2 linked regions of the Tunturibacter psychrotolerans genome follow. Each later gene encodes a partner of the first gene's protein in a complex. Links are inferred from orthologs where the notes say so. Each region holds a gene or a part of one and is shown in the gene's direction. Other genes may lie near its edges.

The links.
Region 2: the proteins of secA (region 1) and secY are in contact, whole or in part, in a crystal structure (PDB 3DIN), measured with the Thermotoga maritima proteins. The link is inferred for Tunturibacter psychrotolerans from one-to-one orthologs. Residues at the interface, in WP_004082002.1 of Thermotoga maritima: Glu261, Ala262, Arg263, Lys300, Ala301, Arg302, Thr303, Ile304, Ile305, Leu323, Tyr324, Asp325, Pro326, Val329, Ser330, Tyr333, Ile336, Lys340, Phe345, Val349, Glu363, Phe364, Tyr374, Ser375, Gly376, Gly377, Glu393, Ile395, Thr482, Ser483; in WP_004081795.1 of Thermotoga maritima: Glu108, Gly109, Glu110, Glu111, Ala236, Glu237, Arg238, Arg239, Ile240, Thr241, Ile242, Gln243, Tyr244, Ala245, Arg246, Arg247, Val248, Thr249, Gly250, Arg251, Arg252, Val253, Tyr254, Gly256, Ala257, Ser258, Thr259, Tyr260, Leu261, Pro262.

The regions. Positions count from the first base shown.
Region 1 is NZ_CP132942.1:3,990,686-3,997,273, forward strand. What follows is about bases 1,263-4,848. They hold secA (preprotein translocase subunit SecA), read left to right. Parts: upstream 1,263-1,597; coding sequence 1,598-4,648; downstream 4,649-4,848. Other genes in these bases: RBB77_RS16680 (DUF4232 domain-containing protein), read left to right, coding at 1,263-1,482; RBB77_RS16690 (cupredoxin domain-containing protein), read right to left, coding at 4,767-4,848. Also shown: RBB77_RS16675 (DUF4239 domain-containing protein), read right to left, coding at 1-686; more of RBB77_RS16680, read left to right, coding at 928-1,262; more of RBB77_RS16690, read right to left, coding at 4,849-5,771; RBB77_RS16695 (hypothetical protein), read right to left, coding at 5,982-6,536; RBB77_RS16700 (sensor histidine kinase), read right to left, coding at 6,554-6,588. UniProt on the Escherichia coli protein: Required for protein export, interacts with the SecYEG preprotein conducting channel.
Region 2 is NZ_CP132942.1:1,805,623-1,811,426, forward strand. The notes cover bases 2,758-5,559. They hold secY (preprotein translocase subunit SecY), read left to right. Parts: upstream 2,758-3,354; coding sequence 3,355-4,764; downstream 4,765-5,559. Other genes in these bases: rplO (50S ribosomal protein L15), read left to right, coding at 2,801-3,262; RBB77_RS07405 (adenylate kinase), read left to right, coding at 4,777-5,502; map (type I methionyl aminopeptidase), read left to right, coding at 5,523-5,559. Outside these bases: RBB77_RS07365 (type Z 30S ribosomal protein S14), read left to right, coding at 23-208; rpsH (30S ribosomal protein S8), read left to right, coding at 370-768; rplF (50S ribosomal protein L6), read left to right, coding at 886-1,431; rplR (50S ribosomal protein L18), read left to right, coding at 1,547-1,912; rpsE (30S ribosomal protein S5), read left to right, coding at 1,961-2,467; rpmD (50S ribosomal protein L30), read left to right, coding at 2,508-2,702; more of map, read left to right, coding at 5,560-5,804. UniProt on the Escherichia coli protein: The central subunit of the protein translocation channel SecYEG. Consists of two halves formed by TMs 1-5 and 6-10.

The DNA.
Region 1 (6,588 bases):
CTCGCCAGATCCGCAATCGCCGTTAGCGTCACCGCAACCACAAACGTCAGCGCCAGCACCTGGCAGTAGTGGAGCCATTTATTGTCGTTCCCCAGGATGCACGAAGACAGCACCGTCGCTCCTCCGCCCGCCAGCAGCAAAATCCACAACACAACCGGCAACCGCACTCGAAGCTGCTCCTCCCGCAAGCCCCGCCTCTCCGAAAGCTGACTCAGCTCCTGGGTCAGATGGTCCACACTGTTCGACGTACTCGCGTCGTTCTTCACCACCGCAAGCAGCTTCCACATATCTACCTCGATCATCTCTCCAGCGCGACTCTCCTCTTGGCGCTGCATCGCCGGCCACTCCTGATGCACCACCGCATCGGCATACTTCATCCCCAGCGTTCGAAACTCCTCCCGCTCCTCGGCCGGCAATGCCGACGCAATCCGCGTCACACTCAACAGCGAGCTGGCCTCCTGCGCCGCATTGATCTCCGCCGCGCGAAAGTCAATCCACACCGTGTACAGCATGAACCCCAGAATCACGCCATACGTCGTTCCCAGAATCCCCAGCTGCCATCCCGTCACATCGTTGATAAGCTTACGATTCGGAATCGGCCACACCCAGTTGAGCACCAGCACCATGAACACTGACACCAGCATCGCCACAACCACCAGCATGCTACTCTGCGCGTAACTCAACATAGAAGCTCCACCTGAACCAAAGCCGCACTGACAAGCCAGCTTACATCGTGCCTCCGCTTCTCACCATCGCGAAACATCATCAGTGCTACCCTCTCCGAAGGCACCTGTTCAAACGACTTTCCCAGGCTGCGTACAGGAATACAGCTTCCTCGAGCCCGACAACCAAGCGAAATAAACATCCGCATACAACCGCAACGAAAACATCTCAACAGATCAGCAAAGAAAGACTAAAATTCTCGCAGTGACCAAACCAGCCTCGAACGCGGTCTATGTAGTAGTCGCAGTGGTGCTCATCCTCGCCTCTTCCGCGAGCGCGACCCCGCTGCAATCCGCGTCGACCCTGCTGGCCTGCACCGCCGCGCAGCTTTCGCTCTCCTTCGACAGCGAAGGCGGCAACTTCGACGGTATGTCGCAGTCCGGCACCCTCCTGGTCCTACGCAACATCGGTGCTCAAACCTGCACCGTCTCCGGCCAGCCCGCGCTAGTCTTCGAAGACGCCTCTCACACCAAACTTCCCATCTCCCTCGAATCCCCACCCGGAATGCACCCCGGCCCCATCATCCTCCCCGTAGCCATCCCTGCGAACGCCGAGGCCACCGGCGAATTGCACTGGGTCTCCGGCGAAGTCTACGACAACAGCCAGTGTTACTCCCCGGCCTTCGTCGCGATCTCCTTCGGCACCGACGTCCTCCACGCCCCCTTCACCGGCCATCTCTGCGCGCCCTCAGGACAAGACGCCAAATACCGCTTTGCCTACCTCAAACGCGACCCAGTCTACGTGCGCTCGAAATCCTAAACCGCGCCCCGACTCTCTCCCGCGTAAATAACGGCCAGCCAAGCCGTTAGCCCACGACCCTCCCGCACCATTTACACTAGTATTTGGGACAAAATGCGCCCCGAAGGATATCGTTTTGCTCAACTCAGTCATTGCAAAAGTCTTTGGCACCAGTAACGAACGCGCCGTCAAGCGCATCCAGCCTACCGTCGCGCAGATAAACGCGCTCGAGCCGACCATTCAGGCGCTCTCCGACGAGGCTCTGCGCAACAAGACCGCCGAGTTCCGCCAGCGCATCGCCGCGGCCATCTCCCACATCGCCGACACCCCAGAGAACGCCGACGAGCGTTACGCCGCCGAAAAGGAAGCCCTCACCGCCATCCTGCCCGAAGCCTTCGCCGTCGTCCGCGAAGCCGGCAAGCGCGCCGTAGGCATGCGCCACTTTGACGTCCAGCTCCTGGGCGGCATCGTCCTCCACTCCGGCAAGATTGCCGAGATGAAAACCGGCGAAGGAAAAACCCTCGTCGCCACCCTCCCCTGCTACCTCAACGCCCTCGCTGGTCGCGGCGTCCACGTAGTCACCGTCAACGACTACCTCGCCAAACGCGACGCCGAATGGATGGGCAAGATCTACGGTTTCCTCGGCCTCACCGTCGGCGTCATCGTCCACGATCTCGACGACCAGCAGCGCCGCGACGCCTACGCCTCCGACATCACCTACGGCACCAACAACGAGTTCGGCTTCGACTACCTCCGCGACAACATGAAGTTCGAGCTCAAGGATCAGGTTCAGCGCGGCCACTATTACTGCATCGTCGACGAAGTCGACTCCATCCTCATCGATGAAGCCCGCACCCCGCTCATCATCTCCGGCCCCACCGACCAAACCACCGACAAGTACGCCCGCGTCAACATCATCATCCCCAAGCTCGAGCTCGGCGAACTCATCGAATCCCTCGAAACCAAAACCTGGTCCGGCGACTACGTCGTTGACGAAAAAACCCGCTCCATCACCGTCACCGACGAGGGCTGGGAGAAGATCGAAGGCCTCCTCGGCATCGGCAACATCGCAGACCCCGAGAACTGGGACCTCAAGCACCACGTCGAAGTCGCCATCAAGGCCCACTCCCTCTACAAGCGCGACGTAGAGTACGTCGTCAAAGAGGGCGAGGTCATCATCGTCGACGAATTTACTGGCCGTCTCATGCCCGGCCGCCGCTGGTCCGACGGACTCCACCAGGCCGTCGAAGCCAAGGAAGGCGTCGCCATCCGCAAGGAAGACCAGACGCTCGCCACCATCACCTTCCAAAATTACTTCCGCATGTACAAAAAGCTCAGCGGCATGACCGGTACGGCCGAGACCGAAGCCGCGGAGTTCGACAAGATCTACAAGCTCGACATCGTCGTCACCCCAACCAACCGCAAGATGCTCCGCATCGAAAACCCCGACGTCGTCTACCGCACCGCGAAGGAGAAATACTTCGCCGTAGCCGACGAGATCGCCCGTCTACACGGCGAAAAACAGCCCGTCCTCGTCGGCACCACGTCGATCGAAAAATCCGAGCTGCTCTCCGAGATCCTCAAACGCAAAGGCGTTCGCCACGTAGTCCTCAACGCAAAGTTCCACGAAAAAGAAGCCGAAATCGTAGCCCAGGCCGGTCGTCTCGGCATGGTCACCATCGCCACCAACATGGCAGGCCGCGGTACCGACATCCTCCTCGGCGGCAACGCCGAGTTCATGGCCCGTCAAGACCTCGTCCGCAAACAACAAGCCCGCGCCGTCAGCGCAGCCGAAGGCGCAATCAATCCCGTAGCCGGCCCCGGTATGGTCCGCTTCTACTACACCGGCCAGGAATTCGAAACAACACAAGCCGCATGGGACGCCGCCACCGCCGCCCACGATGGCGCAGCCAAAACCGAGCACGAATCCGTCATCAGCGCAGGCGGCCTCCACATCCTCGGCACCGAACGCCACGAATCCCGCCGCGTCGACAATCAGCTTCGCGGACGCGCCGGCCGTCAAGGCGATCCCGGCTCCTCCCGCTTCTTCCTCTCGCTCGAAGACGACCTCATGCGCATCTTCGCCCGCGAGTGGGTCTCCACGCTTCTCCAGCGTCTCGGCATGGAAGAGGGCGTCCCCATCGAATCCGGCATGATCTCCCGCCGCATCGAAGCCGCGCAGAAGGCCGTCGAAACTCAAAACTTCGAATCCCGCAAACACGTCCTCGAGTACGACGACGTCATGAACAAGCAGCGCGAAGCCGTCTACGGCCTTCGCCGCCAGCTCATGGAAGGCGTCGATCAGAAGCAGCTCATCACCGACGACTACACCTCCACCATCCTCTCCAGCGTCCTCGACGAGAACGCCCCCGAAAAGGTCCACGCCGACGAGTGGAAGCTCGAGCCTCTCTTCTCGCAGATCTACGACGTCTTCGGCGCTCATCTCGAAAAAGAAATCGACGCGACCGCACTCAATCGCCACGAGCTAGGCGAAGCCATCTTCCAGAATCTTCGAGCCCGCTACGACATAAAGGAGCAGATCCTCGGCGCCGAAGCCATGCGCTACCACGAGCGCATCGTCATGCTCTCGGTCCTCGATGGTCTCTGGAAGGATCACCTCCTCGCAATGGATCACCTCAAGGAAGGCATCGGCCTCCGCGGTTACGCCCAACAAGATCCACTCGTCGCCTACAAGAAAGAGTCCTTCGAGATGTTCGAAGGCATGATGATGCGCTTCCAGGAAGACACCGCACGCCACCTCTTCCGCATGCAGATCATCGGCCCCGACGGCACCCCCATCGAATCCGCCGAGCAGCTAGCACAAGCACAAGCCCACGCGCAGGCTCTAGCCCAGGCCCAACAAGCCCAGCAACAGCTAGCCTCGGCCTCTCCCCAAAACGCGCTTCCTCCATCCGGCCCACCGCAACACACCAACGCTCCGGCCGCGCGTCAAAACGCACCGGCACCGCCACCCAACCGCGCTCCCTCCACCACTATCGATGCACTCGAACGCGAATTTCAAAAGAAGAAACAACGCGAACTAGAGCAGGCCCGCTCCGTAGGCTCAGCCTCTGCCGAAACCAACGGCACCGGCCCTCGTCACGCTGGCGAAAAGGTCGGCCGCAACGACGAGTGCCCCTGCGGCTCCGGCAAGAAGTACAAAAAGTGCCACGGAGCCACCGCGTAAGTCTATAGCAGTTCTGTCGCTACCAACAAAAGTGCCAACCGACGCCAGGACGCGGCTCTCTGCCGCAACCTCGCGGGGTTCGGGGCGACGCCTATAGACGCCGCCCCTTTGTCATTGACTAATAGGGCCGAACAATCACCTTGCCAACCATGCCAAGCTCATCGTGCAGCGCGCATATGTATTTGTACGTCCCCGCCTCCGTGAAGGTAATGCGGAAACGCGTGTTGCCCGGAGGAGACTGTGGCACGCCAACCTGGTTTTCCGGCGACGCAAGAATAAGGCCCGAATGCACGTTGTCCCCTTGCGAATTGATCGTTGCATGCAATACGCCGTCCGCATCCAGAGTCAAAGGCACATTGCCGGAAGGAGGAACGGGATTCGCCGGCTCCACTCCGAAGGTGATTGTATGCGGCAACGCCGGGTCGAGATTGGTCCACTCGATCGTGTCTCCCTTGTGAATTTCAATCGTTCCCTTTAGAAAGCGCACAACGGAAAGCGACTCAAATCCAGCGCCGGTCACGGTCATCTCTCCAATGCCCGCAGTCACGCCGTTCTTGTTTGCCAGCACGTGCGCCGACAGCATGTCGTCCATGTCCCTCTGCTTATCGGTATCGTTCAGCAGACTCTTCCGCTGTTCCGCCCCCTGCGCGTCATAGAAGGCCTGATCGTGCGGTAAAGTCGCAGACGCCGCGAGGACGTGGATCACTCCAGTCATGTGCGGGTGCACCAGACAGACAAGGCTATAGTTGCCAGGTTTAGGAAAGCTCACGGTAAAATTTTGTCCCTCCACCAACGGCGGGGCGCTGACGCACTTCGAGCCATCGAAACTCGTGCCACTGGGCGAGAACCCCGGACAGCCCACATTGAAATTGGTGTACGCCTGTCCAGCTATCAGGAAGGACACCGTATGAATCTCACCGCTGCCAGAGGTCCAGGTAATGTTGTCGCCCTCATGGATCCAAAGCTCGTTCGGAAGAAAGGCGATGGCCAGCTTGCCCATATCTTTACTTTGACTGCCCAACACCGCTTTCCAGTTTTGTTGGGCATAAACGCTATACGGGATACAAACCGACAGCGCCGACAGCGCCGCCACGGACATAAATATCGAGATTCTCGATTTCATGATCGCCTCTCTAAAACATAGATTTTGGGGGGAGCAGGCCCGGAGCCCGCCGGAATTATAATCCTCGTCGCGATTGTGTGAACATCGTCTGTGTTCGAAGCGCCGCGACTACGCCCAACGCTCAAGTGCGCCAACTCGCAACCTTTTGATAACGCTGAGATCGCGAAGCGGAGACTCCCGCAGATCCGCTACTGGAACAACGAGTATCCCTTACTTCTCCAAATCATCCAGCAACAACTTCGCCTTCGTCGCCAGCGTCTTCGCCCCCTCGGCATCGCCGGACTTCAGTGCCTCCTGCGCATCCTTCCAGAAGTTCCGCACCTTGCTCACCTGGGCCTTCTGCTCTTCAACCTTCTGCGCCGGCAGCGCATTCAGCCTCTTATCAATCGAGGCAATCAGATCCTCCGCCTCCTGCTTGGTCTGCGGATTCGTCTCGCCACCCGCCGTCAACGCACCGACCGCAGCATCGGGCGTCGGCGCCTCAGCAGCGTTCGCCACCTGCGTCTCCGGCACCGGCTCAGGCACGACAACCTTCGGCGGCTGCTTCTTTTTTCGCTTCGGTTTCCCCGCCTCGGTCGAAACCGGCACCGGCGGCAGATTCTCCGGAGGCGCCTCCACCATCGGAAGATTGTCCGGCTCGGGAATGTCCTCAAGCGCCACCGGGGCCATCACCGGCGGCAGCGGAGCGAGCAGCGGCTGATGCCGGCAGCCCGCCAACCCTATTGCCAAACCAAACCAGAGAGTCGTCCATGCGATCTTCTGCATAATGTTGCTCGTACCCTTCAAACCCGTTCCCCTAACTCTTTCTGCACTGCTC
Region 2 (5,804 bases), 2.2 Mb from region 1 along the record:
CTAAAGATAGAGAGCAAAACACATGGCAACTACAGCAAAGCGCGTCAAAGACGCAAGGAAACCGAAGTTCAAGTCTCGCCAGCACAACCGCTGCCAGCTCTGCGGTCGTCCTCGCGCGTTCCTTCGCAAGTTCGGCGTATGCCGTCTCTGCTTCCGTTCGCTCGCCCTTAAGGGAGAAATTCCGGGCGTTGTGAAGTCGAGCTGGTAGAATAAAGAGATTCGTGTGCGGCTCAGCCGCGCACTTACTCCAGAGACCTCATCAGGGCGTCAGCTTATGGTGCAGAAGTCTGGACGTATCACCCGAAACAGACATCCCCGCAGGTTCTCGCGAGAGACACTCGTGAGCGAACGGGGGATGAAGGAGAATGAATGAACCTCACTGATCCAGTAGCAGACTTTTTGACACGCATCCGTAACTCCATCCGTGCGCGTCACCAGAAGCTCGACGTCCCCGCATCCAAGCTCAAGGCCGAGATTGCCCGCATTCTCAAAGAAGAGGGTTATATCGCGAACTACAAGCCGACCGAAGAGAATGGCATGAAGGTTCTCCGTGTTTACTTGAAGTACGGCCCGAACAACGAGGCTGTCATCCGCGATCTGCAGCGTGTGTCCCGTCCTGGTTGCCGTGTGTATCTTGGACGTGACGAGATCCGTCGCGTTCAGGGTGGTCTAGGTATCTCCATCATGACGACCCCTAAGGGTGTCATGACCGGTCGCCAGGCGCGTCGCGAAGGCGTTGGCGGCGAAATTCTCTGCGAAGTCTGGTAGTTCGGAATAGGTTCTCGTCATCTTTGCGATGACGAGACAGAAAAGTTTTCTCGGCTGCAGTGGAACGATCAGCACAAAATGTTGTCGCGACTCGCAAGCCACTAAAAGGGATTCGTTATGTCACGTATTGGTAAGAAGCCGATCGCTCTACCCGCCGGCGTCAAGTACACGGTCAGCGAGAATGGCAACACCGTTCTGGTCGAAGGACCCAAGGGCAAAGTCACCGCGATGCTGCCTGGCGGCATCACCCTCGTCCAGAAGGATGGCCACCTGGTCACCGAGCGTCAGACTGATAAGCAGGCGGCGTTTCACGGCCTCGCCCGCGCGCTGGTCTTCAACGCGGTTACCGGCGTCACCACTGGCTGGAACAAGGAAATCGACATCGTCGGTATCGGATACCGCGCCGAGCTGAAGGGTAAGAACATGGTGGTCTTCACCCTGGGCTACTCTCACCCCATCGAGTTTCCGTTGCCGACTGGCATCTCGGTTGAAATCGATGCGAAGCAGACCCACCTCACTGTATCCGGCATCGACCGGCAGAAGGTAGGCCAAATTGCTGCGGACATGCGTTCGCTCCGCAAGCCTGATCCTTACAAGAACAAGGGCGTGCGCTACACCGGCGAGAAGCTGAAGAAGAAGGTCGGAAAGACCGGAGCGAAGTAATCTGCGCTGCGTGAGGAGTAAGTCTTGATTGACTCCTTACGCAGCCAATCAATGTCGTTTCAACAACCGAACGTCCTCAGCACTCTGAGTACGCTATTAGGAAGGAAAGTCAATCATGATCAATCCACGTCAGCGTAATGTGATCCGCCAGCGCGTTCACACCCGCATCCGCGAGAAGATGTCTGGTACTGCCGAGCGTCCGCGCCTCAACGTCTATCGCTCGCTCAACCACATCTACACGCAGCTCATTGACGATCTCAACGGAGTCACCATCGCCTCTGCCTCTTCGATGGGCAAGAAGACCGAAGAGAAGAAGTACGGCGGTAACATCGCCGCAGCTGCTGAAGTCGGCAAGCTGATCGCCGAGCGTGCCAAGGAAAAGGGCATCAAGAAGATTGTGTTTGATCGTGGCGGCTATCTGTATCACGGCCGTGTGAAGGCTCTCGCCGATGCAGCCCGTGAAGCGGGTCTCGATTTCTAAGGTTCCCACGGCGCCCTGATTGGCCGCCAGAAAGCTGGATAAGACATTATGGCAATGAAGAAAAAAATCGATGCGAACCGCCTCAACCTGAAGGACGAAGTCGTTTCGATCAACCGCGTCACCAAGGTCGTTAAGGGCGGTAAGAATATGTCCTTTGCCGCGCTGGTCGTCATCGGCGACCCGGCGGAAGGCGTAGTTGGCTACGGCTCGGGCAAAGCTAAGGAAGTTCCCCAGGCGATCCGCAAGGGGATTGAGTCGGCCAAGAAGAATTTGCACAAGGTCAATCTGACCGAGAGCACGATTCCTCACCAGGTTCTGGGCCACTTCGGCGCCGGCCAGGTGATGCTGAAGCCAGCTCCCGAAGGTACAGGCGTCATTGCCGGCAAGACGGTTCGCGCTGTGATGACCGCCGCTGGTGTACAGAACGTGCTGACCAAGAGCCTCGGCTCGGCGAACCCACACAACGTCATCAAGGCTACGTTCGACGCTCTCATCCAGCTTCGCAACAAGGCCGAAGTCGCCGCCCTGCGCGGTAAGGCAGTGGAAGAGCTCTAAGCTCTTGCCTCTGCTCTAACAAGATTCAAGGAGCTCTCTCATGGCTGATACCAACGCAACTGCCAAAATTAAGCTGCAGTACTTCCGTTCCAAGATCTGCACCCCAGTCAAGCACAAGCTCGTGATCAAGGGCCTCGGCTTTACCCGTCTGAACCAGATCGTCGAGCGGGAAGACACACCATCCATCCGTGGCATGGTCGCAAAGGTTCCACATCTGGTCCGCGTCGTCGACTAGTCACGATCCGGCATAACCGCACCAAACCCGTCAGGGCAAATCTATATGCGAGTCGGCGAAGAGCAGAAGCTGCTTCGTCGGCGTTAAGCGAGGAAACAATGGCAATTCGTAATCTCTCCAATCTCCGCGCCCCCAAGAAGGCTAACGAAAACAAGAAGCGTGTCGGCCGTGGTATGGGTTCGGGCATGGGTAAGACCTCGACCCGTGGACACAAGGGTCAGGGTTCTCGCTCTGGTTCTTCCTTGATGCGTGGTTTTGAAGGCGGCCAGATGCCCCTTCACCGCCGTTTGCCGAAGCGCGGCTTTACCAACATCTTCCGCGTTGAGTACCAGGTCCTTGGACTCGATCGTGTCGCCGAGATCGTCGCTGCCGAGAATGTCACCGAGTTCACACTCGATAAGATTATTGAACTTGGCCTCCTCCGCAAGAAGGGTGCTTTGCTCAAAGTGTTGAATAACGGCGAGATCAAGACCGCCGTGACGGTTCACGCACACAAGTTTTCGAAGACTGCGCAGGAAGCGATCGAAAAGGCCGGCGGCAAGGCCATCCTCATCGGCTAAGCAGCATTTAGAATGATTGGCAGGCGAGGGCACACGCCCTCGCATCGCCGTTTCACCAGATCACCAGTTTTACCCCGAGGTTCCTGCACCCGATGTTCGAGAAAATCGCAAACATCTTCAAAATTCCTGATCTCCGCAAGCGTGTGCTCTTCACGCTTGGCATGCTGGCCGTATACCGCCTCGGCTCGCATATTCCAACCCCCGGTATCAACGCCGACATGCTCGCGCAGTTCTTCAATCAGAACTCTGGCTCCGCACTCGGCCTCGTCGATCTCTTCTCGGGTGGAAACCTCCGGAAGCTCACAGTCTTCGCCCTCGGGATCATGCCGTACATCACGGCTTCGATCATCTTCCAGCTGCTGACGGTTATCTATGAGCCGCTTGCGAAGCTGCAGAAGGAAGGCGAACTCGGTCGTCGCAAGATTACTCAATGGACCCGCTACGTCACGGTCCTGCTTGGTATCGTGCAGTCGTTTGCTATCGCTCTGACGCTAACCAACACGAGCACAGGTCAGTCGATGGTCACGATCTCCCGCGCTGCGTTCATTCCGCTCTGCGTCATCACGTTGACATCCGGCACCGCCTTCATCATGTGGCTGGGCGAGCAGATCACCGAGCGCGGCATCGGCAACGGTATGAGCTTGCTGATCTTCGCCGGTATCGTTGTTGGCCTGCCCAAGGGGATCGAGAATCTGTACGAGAAGGTTCGCGATAACGCATGGGGAGCGCTCACACCGATCGCGGTTGTTCTCCTGGTTGTCGGCATGATCGCGGTGGTCGCCTTCATCGTTTTCGTGGAGCGTTCCGAACGTCGTATTCCGGTCCAATACGCCAAGCGCATTGTTGGGCGCAAGATGATGGGTGGCCAGTCCACGCACCTTCCGCTCAAAGTGAACTCAGGCGGCGTGATGCCGGTTATCTTTGCGAGCTCGATTCTGTCGGCGCCTTTGCTCTTCTCCGGCGCTCACATCTTCGGATACTCTCTGCAGGACTCTTCGTTCTTTGGCCCGATCCTGCGTGCTCTTGCACCGGGTGAACCGTGGTACGAGTTGCTGCAGATGGTGGCGATCATCTTCTTCGCCTACTTCTACATCTCGATTGTCTTTCGGCCCGACGACATCGCCGATAACATGCGAAAATACGGCGGCTTTATCCCCGGCATTCGTCCAGGCAAGCGCACGGCCGACTTTATCAATGATGTGCTGACCCGCATCACCCTGGTCGGCGCGCTTTATCTGATCATCATCACCATCATTCCGCAGTTGCTGATCAGCGGAATTCACTTCAACCACATCTGGCTGATTGGCTCTGTCTTCGACCACCTGCCAACCTGGATGACCAACGGTCTTGGCGTCAACTTCTACTTCGGTGGCACCAGCTTGCTGATCGTTGTAGGCGTGGCCATGGATACCGTCCAGCAGATCGAATCGCAGCTCATCATGCGTCACTATGACGGCTTCACTCCCAAGAGTGGCCGCATCCGTGGCCGCAAGAGCTGGTAGGAAGTTATCGCATTGACGACAAGCATCGTATCTGAGCCCGAGACGGCCCCGGCAGACAAGAACTTTCTGCCTGGGCCAGTACTCCTTTTAGGCGCCCCGGGCGTTGGCAAGGGAACGCAGGCGAAGGCTTTGATGGCTGCCTACGGCATCCCTCAAGTCTCGACTGGCGACATTCTCCGCGCCAACATCTCGAAGGGAACGGAGCTCGGCAAAGCAGCCAAGGCGCTCGTCGATCAGGGCACGCTTGTCTCCGACGACCTCGTGAACCAGATGGTCGCAGACAGGCTGAAGCAGCCCGATACGCTGCGCGGCTTTATTCTAGACGGTTTTCCGCGGACTTTGAATCAGGCGAACTGGCTGGATGCGCAGCTTTCCACGGATACCAGCACTCTGCCTGTCGTCGCGATCAGCATTGTGGTCGAATACGAGCAGTTGCTTCATCGCATCACCGGTCGCCGTATTTCTCCTGCAGGCCGCATCTACAACATCTACTCGAATCCTCCGAAGGTTGCTGGCATCTGTGATGTTGATGGCTCGGCCCTGATCCAGCGTCCTGACGACTCCGAAGCTGTCTTTACGGAACGGATGAAGACCTTCGAAGCGCAGACCGCGCCTGTGGTTGAGCACTATCGCAAGCAGGGCCGCTTCGAGATCGTGGATGGGGATCGTCCGGTGGAAGAGGTCACGGCTGGAATTAATGCCGCTCTCCATCGGCTTCGCCAGGCGCCAAACCAGTAACACTTGAGACGAACTGCACTATGGCTATCATGATCAAAACGGCGCAGGAGATCGAGAAGATGCGGATCTCCGGTAAAGCTCTTCGCCAGGTCCACAACGCGATTGCGCCCCATGTTGTCGCCGGCGCTTCGACGATGGATCTCGAAGAGATTGCCGTCAAAAAGATTGCGGAGCTGGGCGCGATAGCGGCCTTCAAGGGATATCACGGCTTTCCTGCCGCTCTGTGCACTTCGGTCAATAACGAAGTGGTCCACGGCATGCCCAACGCCAAGCGGATTCTCGCCGAAGGCGATATTCTTTCG